2 regions of the Paenarthrobacter sp. R1 genome follow, and region 1 is predicted to be linked to the other one. Evidence: riboswitches for the same ligand, from Rfam matches in the RefSeq annotation. Region 1 holds a riboswitch; the other holds the start of a gene.
The links. A riboswitch is a leader RNA that binds a small molecule or an ion and turns the genes downstream of it on or off. The one in region 1 is predicted to bind fluoride.

Region 1 (7,135 bases):
CGTGACTTACCTGCGGTCCCGTCCAGCCCGGCCAGGGCCTGGTCCAGGTCCGCAAGGCTCTGCCAGGTGCCGGAGGTGAGCAGCCCGCTGATCTCACCCTTGATGTGGGCGACCGCGTTCTGCACGCCGCGGCCGGAGTACTCCTGGCCGCCGTCGCGCAGTTCGACCGCCTCATGCGCCCCGGTGGACGCCCCCGACGGGGCGGAAGCGACCGTCACGGTGCCGTCCGGTCCCGTGAGCCAGACCTTCACCGTGGGATAGCCCCGGGAGTCGAGGATCTGCAGGGCGCGCACCCCGGTGATTTGCAGTTCATACATGAGCTTCTCCGTTCCTTCCCTCAGGTCCCGCCGGTAGCGGCGACCAGCGCGGCAGCGGTCCGCGCCGCCGCCGGATTCATATATTCCCCACCCCGCACCAGCGGGACCAGCCCGGGGCCGAAGCGATACACCAGCGGGTGCCCGGTGGGAATGTTCAACGCCTCAACCTCGGCGTGCGAGAGGCCGTCCACGACCAGACACAGTGCCCGCAGTGAGTTGCCGTGCCCGATCACGAGCACATCCTCCCCGGTGCGGATCCTCGGGCGAAGCTGCTGATGCCAGAAGATCCGGACCCGTTTGACCACCCCGCACAGGGACTCGGTGGCCTGGACCGCTTCCGGAGGGAGCCCCAAGAACGACCGGCTGCGCCGTATGGCCAGGAGCTCTGCGCGCGGCATGGGCGGCGGTGCGCCGTAGTAGGAGCGGCGCCAGAAATGGAAGACCTCCGGGCCGAGTTCGCTGAGCACTTCACCCCTGGCCCGGCCGGTCAAGGAGCCGTAACTGCGCTCGTTCAACTCCCAGGCAGCCCTGGGCGGCACACCTTGGCAGCCCAGCACGTCCAGGACGATGCGGGCGGTGTCCCGGGTGCGGGACAGGGTTGAGGTGTAGACGGTGTCGGGGGCAAAGGATGCCGAGGACAACAGTGCCCCGGCTTCCGCGGCTTCGTCGTTCCCTGTTGGGTTCAGGGGCGGGTCGAGCAGGCCGGCGAACCGGTCCTGGGCGTTCAAGACGCTCTGGCCGTGGCGGAGCAGGACCAGTGTTCCGGGTCCGGGCATGAGTCACCTACCTTCGTATCAGCAAAGGTAGGAACCATTAGCCAGGAGGCGGTTCGAACTCCCCACACCTCAGGTGCGGGCTGTTCCGGCGGGATCCATCACCGTGAACAGAGACTACAGGCACAGCGGCCGCGGCCGCCACCATGTGACGCAGTCAGTTTCTCTGCCCAGCACCGGTGCTGTCCGGTTCGGGTCCGGTGTCCGTGGCTCCCGCGGTCAGGTACAAGGGCAGCCCCCAGCCGGCGAAAAAGCCAATGGCCTCGATCCAGGAGACGTTCTCCTCACTTCCGGCCGGGGCCCCGTAGTCGGTCATCGACTCGGTCAGCCGCCGCACCCGGGCCCTGACGTCCCGGAGCCGCGACGCCACATCGCGCCGCACCTGCCCGGGCACGGGACGGCGTGCCGCCAAATGGAAACGGCACAACAGCACCGGATCCCCGGATTGCTCCATAATTCCGGGCCAGCAGTCCGGACATGCCCGGTCCCGCCACAGTGGGAGTGTTTCCCGGCACCAGGCAGTGGTGTGTGCGAGTCCGTTTGCTTCCACGGTCAGCGCTTCGGTGTTGGAGTTCGCGTAGCCCATCCGCACCCCGGGCAGATCCGCAGAGGCCATGTCTTCACAGATCCGGCAGGGCCCCACCGGGACGAGGACGTTGTCCGGGTGCCGGCGCAACAGGGAGGTTTTCCGGTCCAGCCCGTCAGCAACGTGGCCCAGCAGGTCCTCATAAAGGACCGTGACATCGAAGGGCTGGTGTCCTCCCCGGACTCCGGCGCCCGCCTGCCACAATTCGATCTCCACGACCGCGTACGCCCACGTGTGACGCGGACACAGCCCCAAGGAAGCGCGCAGCAACCGGCGCATGCTCCCGTCCATAATGTCACCGTGAATGAACGACCAGAGCTGGCGCACTTCCTCCGGGGCCAGCTCCAACGGACCGACCGGCACCAGACCCCCAGAAAGCCTGTCCCTCGCGGGCACTTCCGGGGCACCGGGCCCGCTTCTCTTACCAGCCATCGCGATCATCCTGCCCTTCACAATCCGGGGCAGGAACCATCAGCCACATCGGCGGTCCAGGCCGGCAAACCAGCCGGTCACGGTGGGATCCATCACCGTTACACCAAGGCTAACCCCCTACCGGGAGGCTGGGCCAGCTTCCATCACGGGTTGGCTGGTCCACATCGCTGAAGGACCAGTCGTACACGGTTCTTAAGGACGAAGCAGCGGATCCGGGAATCTGCAGGATCCTCTGGAGATTAAGCTGGATACTTAATCCGTGGGCTTATGGACGTGCTTGGAATTCACACCAGTAATCCTCTCTGCTGCGCTGCAAGCCCGGCATGTCATGGGGTCGCTGGCACGACAAGCGAAGAGGGTCATTGAATGAATTGGTGGGATGTGGCGATCGCCATCGTTGGCGGGATCGTCCTGATCTATGCCGTGCTGTTGGTCCTTCTGGCCCTCTACGCCCGTCAGCACCCCGAAACTGTCGGCATGAAGGACGCACTCCGGCTCCTGCCCGACCTGCTGGTACTGCTGCGCAGGCTGACCGCGGACCGGGCACTGCCCCGCGGAATCCGGATCCGGCTGGTCCTGTTGCTGCTCTACCTCGCCTCACCCATCGATCTGGTCCCGGACTTCCTCCCAGTGATCGGCTATGCCGACGACGCCATTATCGTCGCATTGGTCCTGCGCTCGGTCATCCGTAAAGCCGGCCACGCCCCCTTGGAACAGCACTGGCCCGGCACACCCACCGGACTCACACTGATCCGACGCCTCACCGGGACTTCCTCGGCCCCAGCATGAGCGGCCTTTAGGCTCGCCAGCAACCTGACGAGTCCGGACCCGAGGTAGCCGTTGTAGTGCATCCGTGAGACAACCAGACAGCCCGGTGTTTGCTCCTTCAGGGATACCCCGAAGCCCTTCGACACTCCCAGATATGGCTATCCTTGATGCCCTGTCTGTCCCAGGCTGTGGGCGAGGCGGTAGGAGTCTGTGCCTGTTTCAATGATCGTGCCCTTGAAGGTGAGCCGGTCCACGATGGCTGCGCAGAGCCGGGGATCGCTAAACGTCTTGGTCCAGCCGGAAAAGGACTCGTTACTTGCGATAGCGATGGAATTCTTCTCCTCGCGTTCCGTCAGAACCTGGAAAAGGAGTTCGGCGCCACGGCGATCCAGCTCCATGTAACCCAACTCATCAATACATAAAAGGTCCACGCGGCCGTAGCGGGCGATCGTCTTAGCTAGAACCTTCTCATCCGCGGCTTCAACGAGCTCGTTCACGAGCCTCGTTGCGAGCGTGTATTTAACCCGGTATCCCTTTTCGGCGGCAGCTGTGCCCAGCCCAATGAGCAGGTGGGATTTGCCGGTTCCGGAGTCACCGATCAGACAAAGAGGTGCGCCTTTACGGATCCAGTCACCGCCGGCGAGGGTGTGGATAGTGGCGGAGTTGACGCATGGGTTCGCCTCAAAGTCGAAGTCCCCGAGCCATTTATCCCGTGGGAACCCAGCAGCCTTGACCCTGCGGATCGAGGAGCGCCGGTCACGGTCGTCGCACTCGGCCAGCAACAGTTCGGCCAGGAACCCCTGGTAAGAGAGTTGCTCCTTCCCGGCGATGGTCAGGGCTTCGTCGAGGACCGCCCTTACGGTGGGCAATCGGAGCCGCCGGCAGGCCTGGTCCACGGCCGCGACTGCAGCCTGTTCGGTCAGGCCCCGCCGCCGGCGCAAGGATGGGGTGATGGTTGCTGCCGGTGCTGTCGGGCTCATGAGATGTTCTCCTTCGACGTGGTTTCTGTGGGGCGTTCGGCGCGTTTGGCCAGCAGCTCGTCATAGGCGGTTACGGAGGGCAGCGGGCGGGCGTCCGGGGGGAGCCCTGCGATCACCGCGGCGGGGTCCATGAGTCTGCGTTGCGTAAGGCTGACAACTCGTTGCACATTCACTTCGCCATGAGCAACGGGATGGCGGCTCGAACCGACCCCACCCACCGGAACGCTTGCTGCGTGCCTGCGTGCCTCAACAGCGACCACGTCCGCACTCACAGCGCCCACACCCAAAGCCGCGGCGATACCTGCTTCGATTTCATTGGCGTCCATCGAGCGGTGTAACAAAAGGACCTCGATCAGCTCCTTGGTTCCCTCGGCGTCGCCGTTGACCCGCCTGGATGCTGCCCAGAAGGCCTCATGGGCGCTGGTGAACGTCCCCGCGTCGCGGGCCCGAGCCAGAGCGGTGGAACCAGGCAGAGCGCCGGGTTTAGTCCTAAGGACCTCGAGATAGTGATCCAGCTGGACCGATGGCCCACGCTTGGCAGCGATCCGTTGGTGCCTCGCAACCACCACCCGGCCGTCAAACACCACAACCTCCGACGCCCGCAGCGACACCCGGACCTTCCGACCTATGAAACGAGCCGGAACGGAGTACTTCACCATCCTTACCGTGATCATCGAGGACCGATCAACCCGCGGTGTCAGCACCAGCCCCGGATCGAACTCCTCAGCCGGCAACGCTGCAAGGAACTGCTGTTCTGCCTCAAAGTCCTGACCAATAGTGCGGATCCTGTCGTCAATCCGCCGGTTGTCGTCCTGCGCTTCCCACATGCGAATACGGTCGTTGAGCTCACCAAGGGACTTCGTGACTGGCATCGGGGAAAGTCTGTTGCGGCGGAACCAGCCGACCTCGCCCTCAACACCACCCTTCTCATGAGCTCCAGCAATGCCAGGCTGGCAATAGAAAGCATCAAATCCGTAGTGGGATTTGAACAGCACCCACCGGTCGTTCTCGACCCTTTGGCGGCCCTGTCCGAAGACCACGGTCGTGACAGCGCTAGTGAGGTTGTCGTAGCGAATGTGTCTGACCGGTACCCCGCCGATTTCATTGAACGCCTCGATATGTCCTTCAAAGAAAGCTTCCTGCGCCTGGGTTGGATAGATCCGGTGGATGGCCTTGCCGGACCGCGACAGCCGGAACACGAACATGTGACATTTCGTCTTCACGCCGTTGAGTATCACCCAGACTTCGCCGAAGTCCACTTCCGCCTCCGCGCCAGGGGCATGCTCCTGCGGAACGAAGACCTCCACCCGGCGGCCAGCCTCCACATCGATCTGCGCCCGCCGCACCCTTACATAGTCACGCACCGTCGAATACGAAAGATCCTCCGCTCCGTGCTCCTCGACGAGCCGCGCGAGAATCCTGCGAGCAGTATGGCGCTGCTTCCGGGGAGATGCCGTGTCCTCGATCAACATGGCATCGATCGCGGACTTGAACGGATCCAAACGGGGCGACGACCTCACAGGTGTCTTCCGGGCCGGCGGAACCGGGGAATTCAGCGCCTTCCGCACGGTTTTTCGCGCTACTTCGTGCCGGCGAGCAAGCTCGCGTATCGAAAGACCCTCAACCCTGGCATCCCTGCGAATCTGCGCGAACAACTCCACTCTCGACTCCATCCGACCCTCCTGCCGTTGATCCAAACCTTGATGGGATCAACGTTCACAGGTGGGTACCATTCAAGCCGTCATTAGGCTCGGCAAGTCTTTCGGGTGGGTACCGTTCGGGCCGTCCTAGTGGGCTCCGATCAGACTGACATACTCATGCGCGGGTTGACCTCGTTGACTCCGGCTTTGCCGGCCTTGCCGCGGTCGGAGTTGTTCGTGCAGGCGACGTACACCTTGCCCGTGACGGGGTGGGGTTCAACGTCTTCGGGCCGGTCCATCTTCGTCGCGCCGGCCAGGTCAGCGGCGAGGCGGGTGAAGACCAGGACTTGTTCGATGCTCATTCCCGGGATGGTGCTGGCACCATCGCGGGTCAGCGGCAGCCACTCCCCCACCCCGTCGAAAGCACCATCGGACGGGACCTTGCCCGTGCCGTTGATCTCGGCTTCGGAGTTGCCGGTGAAGCGGGCGACGAACAGGTCACCGTTGGCCAGCAGGTTTTTGTTGTGGGCCTGGTTGCCCTCAATGTATTTGTCGCGGGAAACGAACTTGTAAAGATAGTCGAATCGCTCGTCATCGCCCATGTACGCGACAACCCGACCGTCAGGGGCAACGGTGACGTTCGCGCCTTCGTGCTTGAACCTGCCCATCGCGGTGTGCTTCACCGGCGTCGAGTTCGGCTCCAGCGGGTCGAGCTCCACGATGTAACCGAACCGGTTGGCCTCGTTCTCGTAGCCCGGGATAGTGGCGTCGAAACGGGGTTCATCCAGGTGCCAGCCACGGCCGGGGTTGGTAGTGGTGATGCCGTAGCGGCGCTGCTCGGCGGTCGGGGTTCCGACCTTGAAGTAGCCCTGGAAGTTCTCTTCCCCGGAGAGGATGGTGCCCCACGGGGTGGTGCCGCCGGCGCAGTAGTTCAGGGTGCCCAGGACCGTTCGGCCCTGCGGGTCCGCAGTCGTGCGGACCAGGGACGAGCCTGCGGCCGGTCCGGTCAGCGTGAACGGGGTATGCATGGTGATGCGGCGGTTAAGGTCGCCGTTCTTCACGGTCTTCCACGGCGTTCCCTCGCCGCTGCGCTTGACCTCAACGACAGACATGCCGTGGGCGGCCATCGCAACACCGCGAACGGTCTTCGGATCCGCACCCGGAGCGAACATGATGTTCTCGTTGGTGTATTCGTGATTGGCCACCAGAACGGCACGCTTGTTCTTCCTATCCAGGGCCAGGATGTCCACGTAGTCGCAGTTGTATCCGAATTGCTGTGCCTGGGCAGCCGGGGTTTGGGCGTTGACGTTGAAGTCCGGGGCCTTCTTCACGACCGGGTCGCCCCACTTGATCAACGGCTCCCAAGAGTAGCCGGCCGGGACTGTCAGCTCGTCCACGACATAGGGAACCGGCTCGATCGGGGTGAAGGGCAGCCCGCCACCGTGGACCTTCGCGGCTGGGGAAAGCGTGGAAGCCTCAGCGCTTTGAGCACCTGCGCCGCCGAGCAATAACGCCGCGGCACCAACAGCGCCGGCGCCGAGCAGGTTGCGACGGGAGAACTCAGCCGAAACGATGTCGCGCAGGTAATTGTTCTGCGAAGTGTTGCATACAGCCGAGGCGCAGGCGTTGTCGCACTTCA
Region 2 (7,135 bases), 2.3 Mb from region 1:
CGGTGATGTTGATGGCGATGGTCCCGACCGGCAGGGCGCTGCGGAGTTTGGAACGGACCAGCCCGTCCACGACGAAGCGGGTCCCGGCACCGAGCCCGCCGGCCAGACCAAGCAGGATGATGGTCAGTGGATTCACCGGCCGCCCTCCTGCCGGGTGGTTGCCCGGGTGTGGTGGCCTGCGGCCAACCAGATTCCTGCCACTGTCGCCGCGGCTCCGACGATCAGGGTCGTGGCGAGGTAGAGCAGGCCGTCGGTGATCCTGCCGGCGTCCAGGAGGGTGTTCGTTTCCAGGGCCAGGGTGCTGTAGGTGGTGAACGCGCCCATGAACCCGGTCCCGGCGAGCAGGCGGATGATCCTGCGCCTGCCGGCGTCCGGGCCCCGCCGGACCAGAGCTTCGAGCAGGCCACCGAGCAGGAGGGCCCCGGCCAGGTTGGTCACCAGGGTGGGCAGCGGCCACCCGCCCGGTGCTGGCAGGACGGTACTGAGCCCGTACCGGGCCAGGGCGCCGAACACGCCGCCGGCGATCACGACCAGGACAAATCCCGGGTGCAGGTGGATCGGGCGGTGAGCACGGACCTCCCCGAGGGTCCCCGCATCAAGATCAATGTCCCCCGCGGTTACCTCGGGGGCGTCACTGTCGATAGGAAGCAAATCTTCGTCCGTCCCGGACGTCGTTTCGGCTGCCCCGGAGGTGCGGGACGGTGCTCCCGACCCGGGAATGGGCGGTTCCATCAGCGGCCGTCCTTCGGATGGTGCTTGGTATGTGGGGCGAGGGGGACGACAAGGACGGGCCGGTGTTGGCGGTGCGTGAGATGGACCGCGACGGAGCCGACGAGGATTTCCTCGAAGCGGGCGCCGAACCCCCGTTCCCGGGTCCCGACGACGATGACAGACGCGTCCGTGGATTCAGCGAGGCGTCCCAGTGCCCTGGCCGGGTCCCCGGCCAGGGTCACGAAGGACCAGTCAATGCCTGCATCCTGGAGGGCGTCGGCGAGGTGTTCGGAGATCCCTGCGCTGATGCCTTCGATGTCGTCATCGATGCCGTCAGGGTCTATCGGCAGCGCCTCGGCCCGGCCGTCGGGTTCCTCGGCGAGGTAGGAGGTGATGTCTACGTAGGCGCAGATCAGTTTCACCCCCAGGCTGTAGGCAAGTTCCGCGGCACGGTGTGCCACAGCCAGCGGCTGGCCGGGGACCACTCCCATCAGTACCGGTCCGCTGATTTTCCTGGGCACGTAGGCGGGCCCGGCGGGGTGGGTGTCCTTCGCAGGCTCGTTCATAAGGTCTCCTGTCGCGGGGGCTATTGGTCGTTCAGGTGGGTTCCGGTGGGTCCGTAGGGCAGGTCCGGGTTTTCGTCCTGGATCTCCAGGAGGCGGTTGTATTTTGCGACGCGTTCCCCGCGGGCCGGTGCCCCGGATTTCAGCTGCCCACACCCTGCTCCGACGACAAGGTCAGCCACAAAGGTATCGTCGGTTTCCCCGGACCGGTGCGAGACCATGGCACCGAAGCCGCCCTCGGCCGCGGCGGTGAGGGTGTCGAAGGTTTCGCTCACGGTGCCGGCCTGATTGGGTTTGATCAGCACCGCGGTCGCGGAAGCGGTATTGATTCCGTCCCGGACACGGTCCGCTGAGGTGACGAACAGGTCATCACCAACCACCTGCACCCGATTCCCAAGGGCTGCGGTGAGCGCGGGCCACCCGTCGGTGTCTTCTTCAGCCAGAGGGTCCTCCAGGCTCCAGATCGGGTAATCAGCGATGAGTTTCTCGTAGTAGTGGATCATCTGGTCAGTGCTGTGGGCGCGGCCTGCGACGGTATAGGTTCCCTCGGTGTAGAAGGAGTTCGCGGCCGGGTCCAGGGCGATCGCGATGCCGTGCCGGCCCGGGGTGTATCCGGCGTCCTCGATCGCGGCCACGATCAGATCCAGCGCTTCCTCGGGCCGGGCAATGGCCGGGGCATAGCCGCCTTCGTCACCCAGACCGGTCGCCAGTCCCTGCTGCTTCAGCCGCTTCGCGAGGGCGTGGTAGACATCCGAACCCCAGCGCAGGCCGTCGGCGAAGGACGGCGCCCCGGCGGGTGCGATCATGAATTCCTGGAACTCCAGCGGGTTCGCCGCGTGCTGGCCGCCGTTGAGGACATTGAAGTGCGGCACCGGCAACCGGCCACCCCGCCCGAGCCGCTGCCCAATCCAGACATGCAAAGGGGCGCCAGCGGCCGCGGCGAAGGCCCGGGCTGCAGCCATCGACACGGCAACGATCGCGTTGGCCCCCAGCCTGGACCGGCCGGGGGTGCCGTCCAGGGAGACGAGGGCCTGGTCCAGATCCGCCAGGGTGCCCCAGGAACGGGAGGTCAAAAGGTCGGCTATTTCACCCCGAATATTATCCACAGCTTTTTCCACGCCCCGGCCCGAATACTCCGCTCCGCCGTCGCGCAGCTCCACCGCCTCGTGCGCACCCGTGGAGGCCCCGGACGGGGCGGATGCAACCGAAATGGTCCCGTCATTCGCGGTGAGCCAGACCTTAACGGTCGGGTAACCGCGGGAATCCAGGATCTGCAGGGCGCGTACCCCGGTGATCTGAAGGTCATTCATAATGCTGTGCTCCATTTCCTCGTCCTCGGTGTCAGGTCCCGCCGGCGGCGTCGACCAGGGCGGCGGCGGTCCGCGCCGCCAGCGGATCCAGATACTCGCCGCCCCGCACCACGGGCACCATTCCAGGGGTGAACCGGTACAGCAGCGGGTGCCCGGTGGGGATATTCAGCGCCTCGACCTCGCCCTCGGTGAGCCGGTCCACCACGCAGCACAAGGCCCGCAGGGAGTTCCCGTGACCGACGACCAGCACATCCGCCCCGGCCTCCAGACGGGGACGAAGTCGCCGATACCAAAAGGCCCTGACCCGTTTGACCACTCCGCACAGGGATTCAGTGGCCTGCAACGCCTCCGGAGGCAGGCCCTCAAAAGCGCTGCTGCGGCGGATCCGGTTCAGCTGGGTCCCGGACATGGGCGGCGGCGCCCCGTAGTAGGAGCGCCGCCAAAAGTGGAAAACTTCCGGCCCGAGTTCACACAACAACTCGCTCCTCGCCCGGCCGGTCAGCGCCCCATAGCTGCGCTCGTTCAACTCCCACACCGGAACCACCGGCACGGCAGGGTTCTCCAGCGCGGTCAGGACAAGGCGGGCCGTATCCACGGTGCGCCTAAGCGTGGAGGTATAGATGACGGCCGGACTGAAAGGCGCAGACGCCAGCGACGTTCCTGCGCGGGCTGCTTCGGCTTTGCCGGCGGCGCTCAGGGGCGTGTCAAGCAACCCGGTGAACCGGTCCTGTGCGTTCAGGACGCTCTGGCCGTGGCGGAGCAGGACCAGGTTGCCGGCTGCGGGCATGGGTCACCTACCTTCGTATAGCAAAGGCAGGAACCATCAGCCATGCGGCGGTTCGAACACCCGCACCCTTAGGTGCAACGTATTCCGGCGGGATCCATCACCGTGAACAGAGACTACCGGCACATTGGCTACGCGCGCCAGAATGTGACGCGGTCATCCGCCCTGTTCAGTGCCTTGGCTGCCCGGCGCGGGCCACGCCTCCCGCGGGTCGGTCGCCAGATACAAGGGCAGACCCCAGCCGGCGAAGAAGCCAAGAGCCTCGATCCATGACGTGTTTTCCACCGCACCCGCCGGGCTCCCGTAATCCGTCATGGATTCGGTCAGGTGCCGCATCCGACCCCGGATTTCCCGCAGCCGGCCCGCTACCGCGTGCCTCAATTGCTCCGGCAACGGGCCTCTCCCAGCCAGGTGGAAGCGGCACAACAACACCGGATCCCCTGCCCCTTCCGGTGCGCCGGGATCACAATCCGGGCAGACCCTGTCCCGCCAGAGACCCACAGTCTCAAGACACCACGTGGTGGTGTGGACCAGGGCGTTCGCCTCAACGGTCAGGGCTTCGGTGTTCGAATTTGCATAGCCCATGCGCAGCCCCGGAAGATCCGGGGACGCCAGATCCTGGCAGATCCGACAGGGTCCGACCGGCACAAGCACCTCCTCCGGATGCCGGTGCAACAGCCCGCTCTTCCGGTCCAACCCATCCGCGACATGTTCCAGCAGATCCTCATAAAGGATCGTGACATCAAAAGGCTGGTGCCCTCCCCGCGCACCGGCACCTGCCTGCCACAACTCCACTTCCACCACCGCGTAGGCCCACGCATGACGCGGGCACAAGCCCAACGAGGCGCGCAGCAACCGGCGCAAACTCCCGTCCATGATGTCCCCATGAACGAAAGACCACAGCTGGCGCACTTCCTCAACCGAGAGTTCCAACGGACCCGGGGGCACCAACACCCCGGTGAGCCTGTCACGCTGCGGCGTTTCGAAGAAGCCGAGCCGACCTTGATTTCCTGTCATAACAGCCTCCTGCCCTTGCAGCCGGACAGGAACCATCAGCCAATCGGCGGTCCGGACAGGCATTCAACCCGCCAGGGTGGGATCCATCACCTGTATCAAGGCTAGCTCTGTCAGGCCCGAGGTGGGGACGATTCCCCAAGTTTGTCGGGGCTTCAGATTGCTGCGCGCTGCATGGCAGGCGGTCCCAAGACAACTAATGAGCACCCAGACTCCGAGGGGGACGGCCGCTGATCACTCGGTTTCCGGACGTCTCCGGCGGCAGTGCCGGCGCCAGGAATGCCTCGTATACGAGCGAATTATCATATCTATGGTTAAGTGCATGGACCCGGAGGTCCGGTCAGCAGCATGTGGTGACCACCGGCCGCTGCGACCTCCAATGCCTGCCGCGCTTCGGATTGGCCGGATACGTCGCTCAGGTCGGGCGGCAGGGCTTCCGTGCAGCCGTCTCCCTCAGGCGCGTCCTCCGCTGGTGGGTCAAAGTCCAAAGCCAGCTCTTTGGGATCTGCGCCAAAATCGTAGGCCAGCCGCGCGAGCGTGGTGTACCCGCGGACGTGCGCGCCCGGCACCAACCTGGCCTCTGCTGCGTTTGCTTCGGCCACCACAATGTCCGGGTAGCCCGCATTCACCGCAGCCATGACGGCGGGCAGGATACCCCTCACGGGCCTCAGCCTGCCGTCCAGGCCCAGTTCGGCGATGAACACCGTGCCGCTGGTTGACCTGACGTCCTCGGCAGCCTGGAATGCCGCCATGGCAATAGCAAGGTCAAACCCCGAACCCCGTTTCGGCAGCGATGCGGGGATCAGGTTGGCGGTGATCTTCCGCCTGCTCAAGGGAATCCCGGAGTTCCTGGCAGCAGACCGGATCCGTTCCTTGGCCTCATTCAACGCAGCGTCCGGAAGACCCAGGATCACAAAGGCGGGGAGCGTTTGGCCGATATCGGCCTCGACTTCCACGATGTAGCCGTTCAGCCCCACGAGGGCTACTCCGTAGCTGCGCCCGACGGCCATCAGCACACATCCCGGAGGTGTTCGACGTGCGGTGACCCCACGCCGTCGTGGATAACGCCCACGACGTCCACGCGGCGGCGCGACGGGTTCACCCCGCGTTCCCTGCACCATGAGGATGTCAGCCGATGAAGCCGGGCCAGCTTCTCCGGTCCCACTGCTTCAAAGGGATGGCCGAAGGCCACGTTTCGCCTGGTCTTCACCTCGGCGATGACCAGGGTGTCGCCGTCAAGGGCGACGATGTCTATTTCGCCTTCCCCGCACCGCCAATTGCGATCGACAACCTGCATTCCCTGGCCTTCAAGAAATGCAGCGGCCACGCTTTCGCCTTCGCGGCCAAGAACGTCCTTTGCTCGCATGAGCACCACCTCCGCCACCAAGCCTTCCGGCTGGCGACCTTTGAGGGCAGCTCATGATGCGTCTATGTGGACAATCCATCCACACGGGACGAATGTGGAGGAAAAGTGGAGCGGGAGCTAGTTGCCGAGATCCCCCAGGTCGCCATCCTTGGGCAGCGCCAGGTCCTCGTTGCGGGGAAGTTCCTCCACATTCACGTCCTTGAACGTGATCACGCGGACGTTCTTGACGAAGCGCGCAGAACGGTAGACGTCCCAAACCCAGGCATCCTGGAGGGTCAGGTCGAAGTAGACTTCACCATCGGCGCTCCGGGCCTGCAGGTCCACGTGATTGGCCAGATAGAAACGCCGTTCCGTTTCAACCACGTAGCTGAACAGCCCGACCACATCCCGGTACTCGCGGTAGAGCTGCAGCTCCATGTCGGTTTCGTAGTTCTCAAGGTCTTCGGCGCTCATAGTTCCATCTTGCACCATTGGCCGGATCCACAAAGCCAGGAGCGTCGGGCCGGCACTCCGCGGCTCGTCAAGAGACCTCCGGGCCCGTCAGATGCCAGCTTGTCCGGTGGTACGCGCTTGGGCCCCGGGTCCGGATAACCTCACGGTGCGCGGGAGTGGCGTAGCCCTTGTTTTCATTCCATCCGTACGCCGGAACCTCGGCGTGCAAATCAACCATGATGCGGTCCCTGGCGACTTTGGCCAAGACACTGGCTGCGGCCACGCTCAAGCAGCTCATGTCCGCCTTGATACGGGTGTGGACCGGAGCCTCACAGCCGGGCCCCTCCGGCGCCGCGTCGAACAGCGAAACCTGGACTTCAGGAGAAAGCCAATTGTGGCTGCCATCCAACAACACCACATCCGGCGTGATGCCTCCGGAGAGGATCTCGCACCATGCCCGGGTGCCGGCAAGGCGAAGGGCGGCGATGATCCCGATCGAGTCGATTTCCTGCGACGAGGCATGCCCCACCGCGCTGGCAACAGCCCACTCCCTGACCAAGGGCTCCAACCTGTCCCTGTCCTCGGGCTTGAGGAGCTTGCTGTCCCGGACGTCGGCCAGCAGCGGATGATCCTCAAGGTTCACCACGGCAATTCCAACACTTACCGGACCTGCCAGCGCACCCCGGCCCACCTCGTCAACGCCGGCGAGGAGCCGGGCACCGGAGGCCAGGAAGGTGCGTTCGACGTCCAGAGTGGGAAATTCCACAACCTGCTTCGCCCTGGCCTTCAGGCCGCCTTTGAGTTTCGCCTTTGCCTTGGCCGGGGCCGTGCCTTTGGTTCGGTTTGCTGCCGTTGCCATCTACTTACCTGTTGTGCCGGCGGGTACATTCTTGAAAACGTCGGAGTGGCTGTCCAGGACGCTCCACCTGCTGATGGGCCACGCGATGACTTCCGC

Region 2: it holds a riboswitch for fluoride, as region 1 does, so the genes downstream of both, QN084_RS01365 (2,3-bisphosphoglycerate-dependent phosphoglycerate mutase) here and QN084_RS12720 (hypothetical protein) in region 1, are expected to answer to the same signal.

What each region holds. Positions count from the first base shown of each region.
Region 1 is NZ_CP127115.1:2,611,328-2,618,462, reverse strand. Features, by position in the region: gene eno (phosphopyruvate hydratase) at 1-317, opposite strand, end outside; gene QN084_RS12725 (2,3-bisphosphoglycerate-dependent phosphoglycerate mutase) at 338-1,093, opposite strand; fluoride riboswitch at 1,115-1,205, opposite strand; gene QN084_RS12720 (hypothetical protein) at 1,248-2,108, opposite strand; fluoride riboswitch at 2,132-2,214, opposite strand; gene QN084_RS12715 (YkvA family protein) at 2,475-2,897, shown strand; gene istB (IS21-like element helper ATPase IstB) at 3,035-3,856, opposite strand; gene istA (IS21 family transposase) at 3,853-5,529, opposite strand; partial or broken gene QN084_RS12700 (PhoX family protein) at 5,676-7,135, opposite strand, start outside.
Region 2 is NZ_CP127115.1:273,431-280,565, forward strand. Features, by position in the region: gene QN084_RS01345 (fluoride efflux transporter FluC) at 1-127, opposite strand, end outside; gene QN084_RS01350 (fluoride efflux transporter FluC) at 133-732, opposite strand; gene QN084_RS01355 (universal stress protein) at 732-1,277, opposite strand; gene eno (phosphopyruvate hydratase) at 1,298-2,584, opposite strand; gene QN084_RS01365 (2,3-bisphosphoglycerate-dependent phosphoglycerate mutase) at 2,616-3,371, opposite strand; fluoride riboswitch at 3,392-3,482, opposite strand; gene QN084_RS01370 (hypothetical protein) at 3,525-4,385, opposite strand; fluoride riboswitch at 4,405-4,485, opposite strand; partial or broken gene QN084_RS01375 (magnesium chelatase domain-containing protein) at 4,709-5,392, opposite strand; gene QN084_RS01380 (YraN family protein) at 5,392-5,757, opposite strand; gene QN084_RS01385 (DUF2469 domain-containing protein) at 5,866-6,201, opposite strand; gene rnhB (ribonuclease HII) at 6,269-7,039, opposite strand; gene lepB (signal peptidase I) at 7,040-7,135, opposite strand, start outside.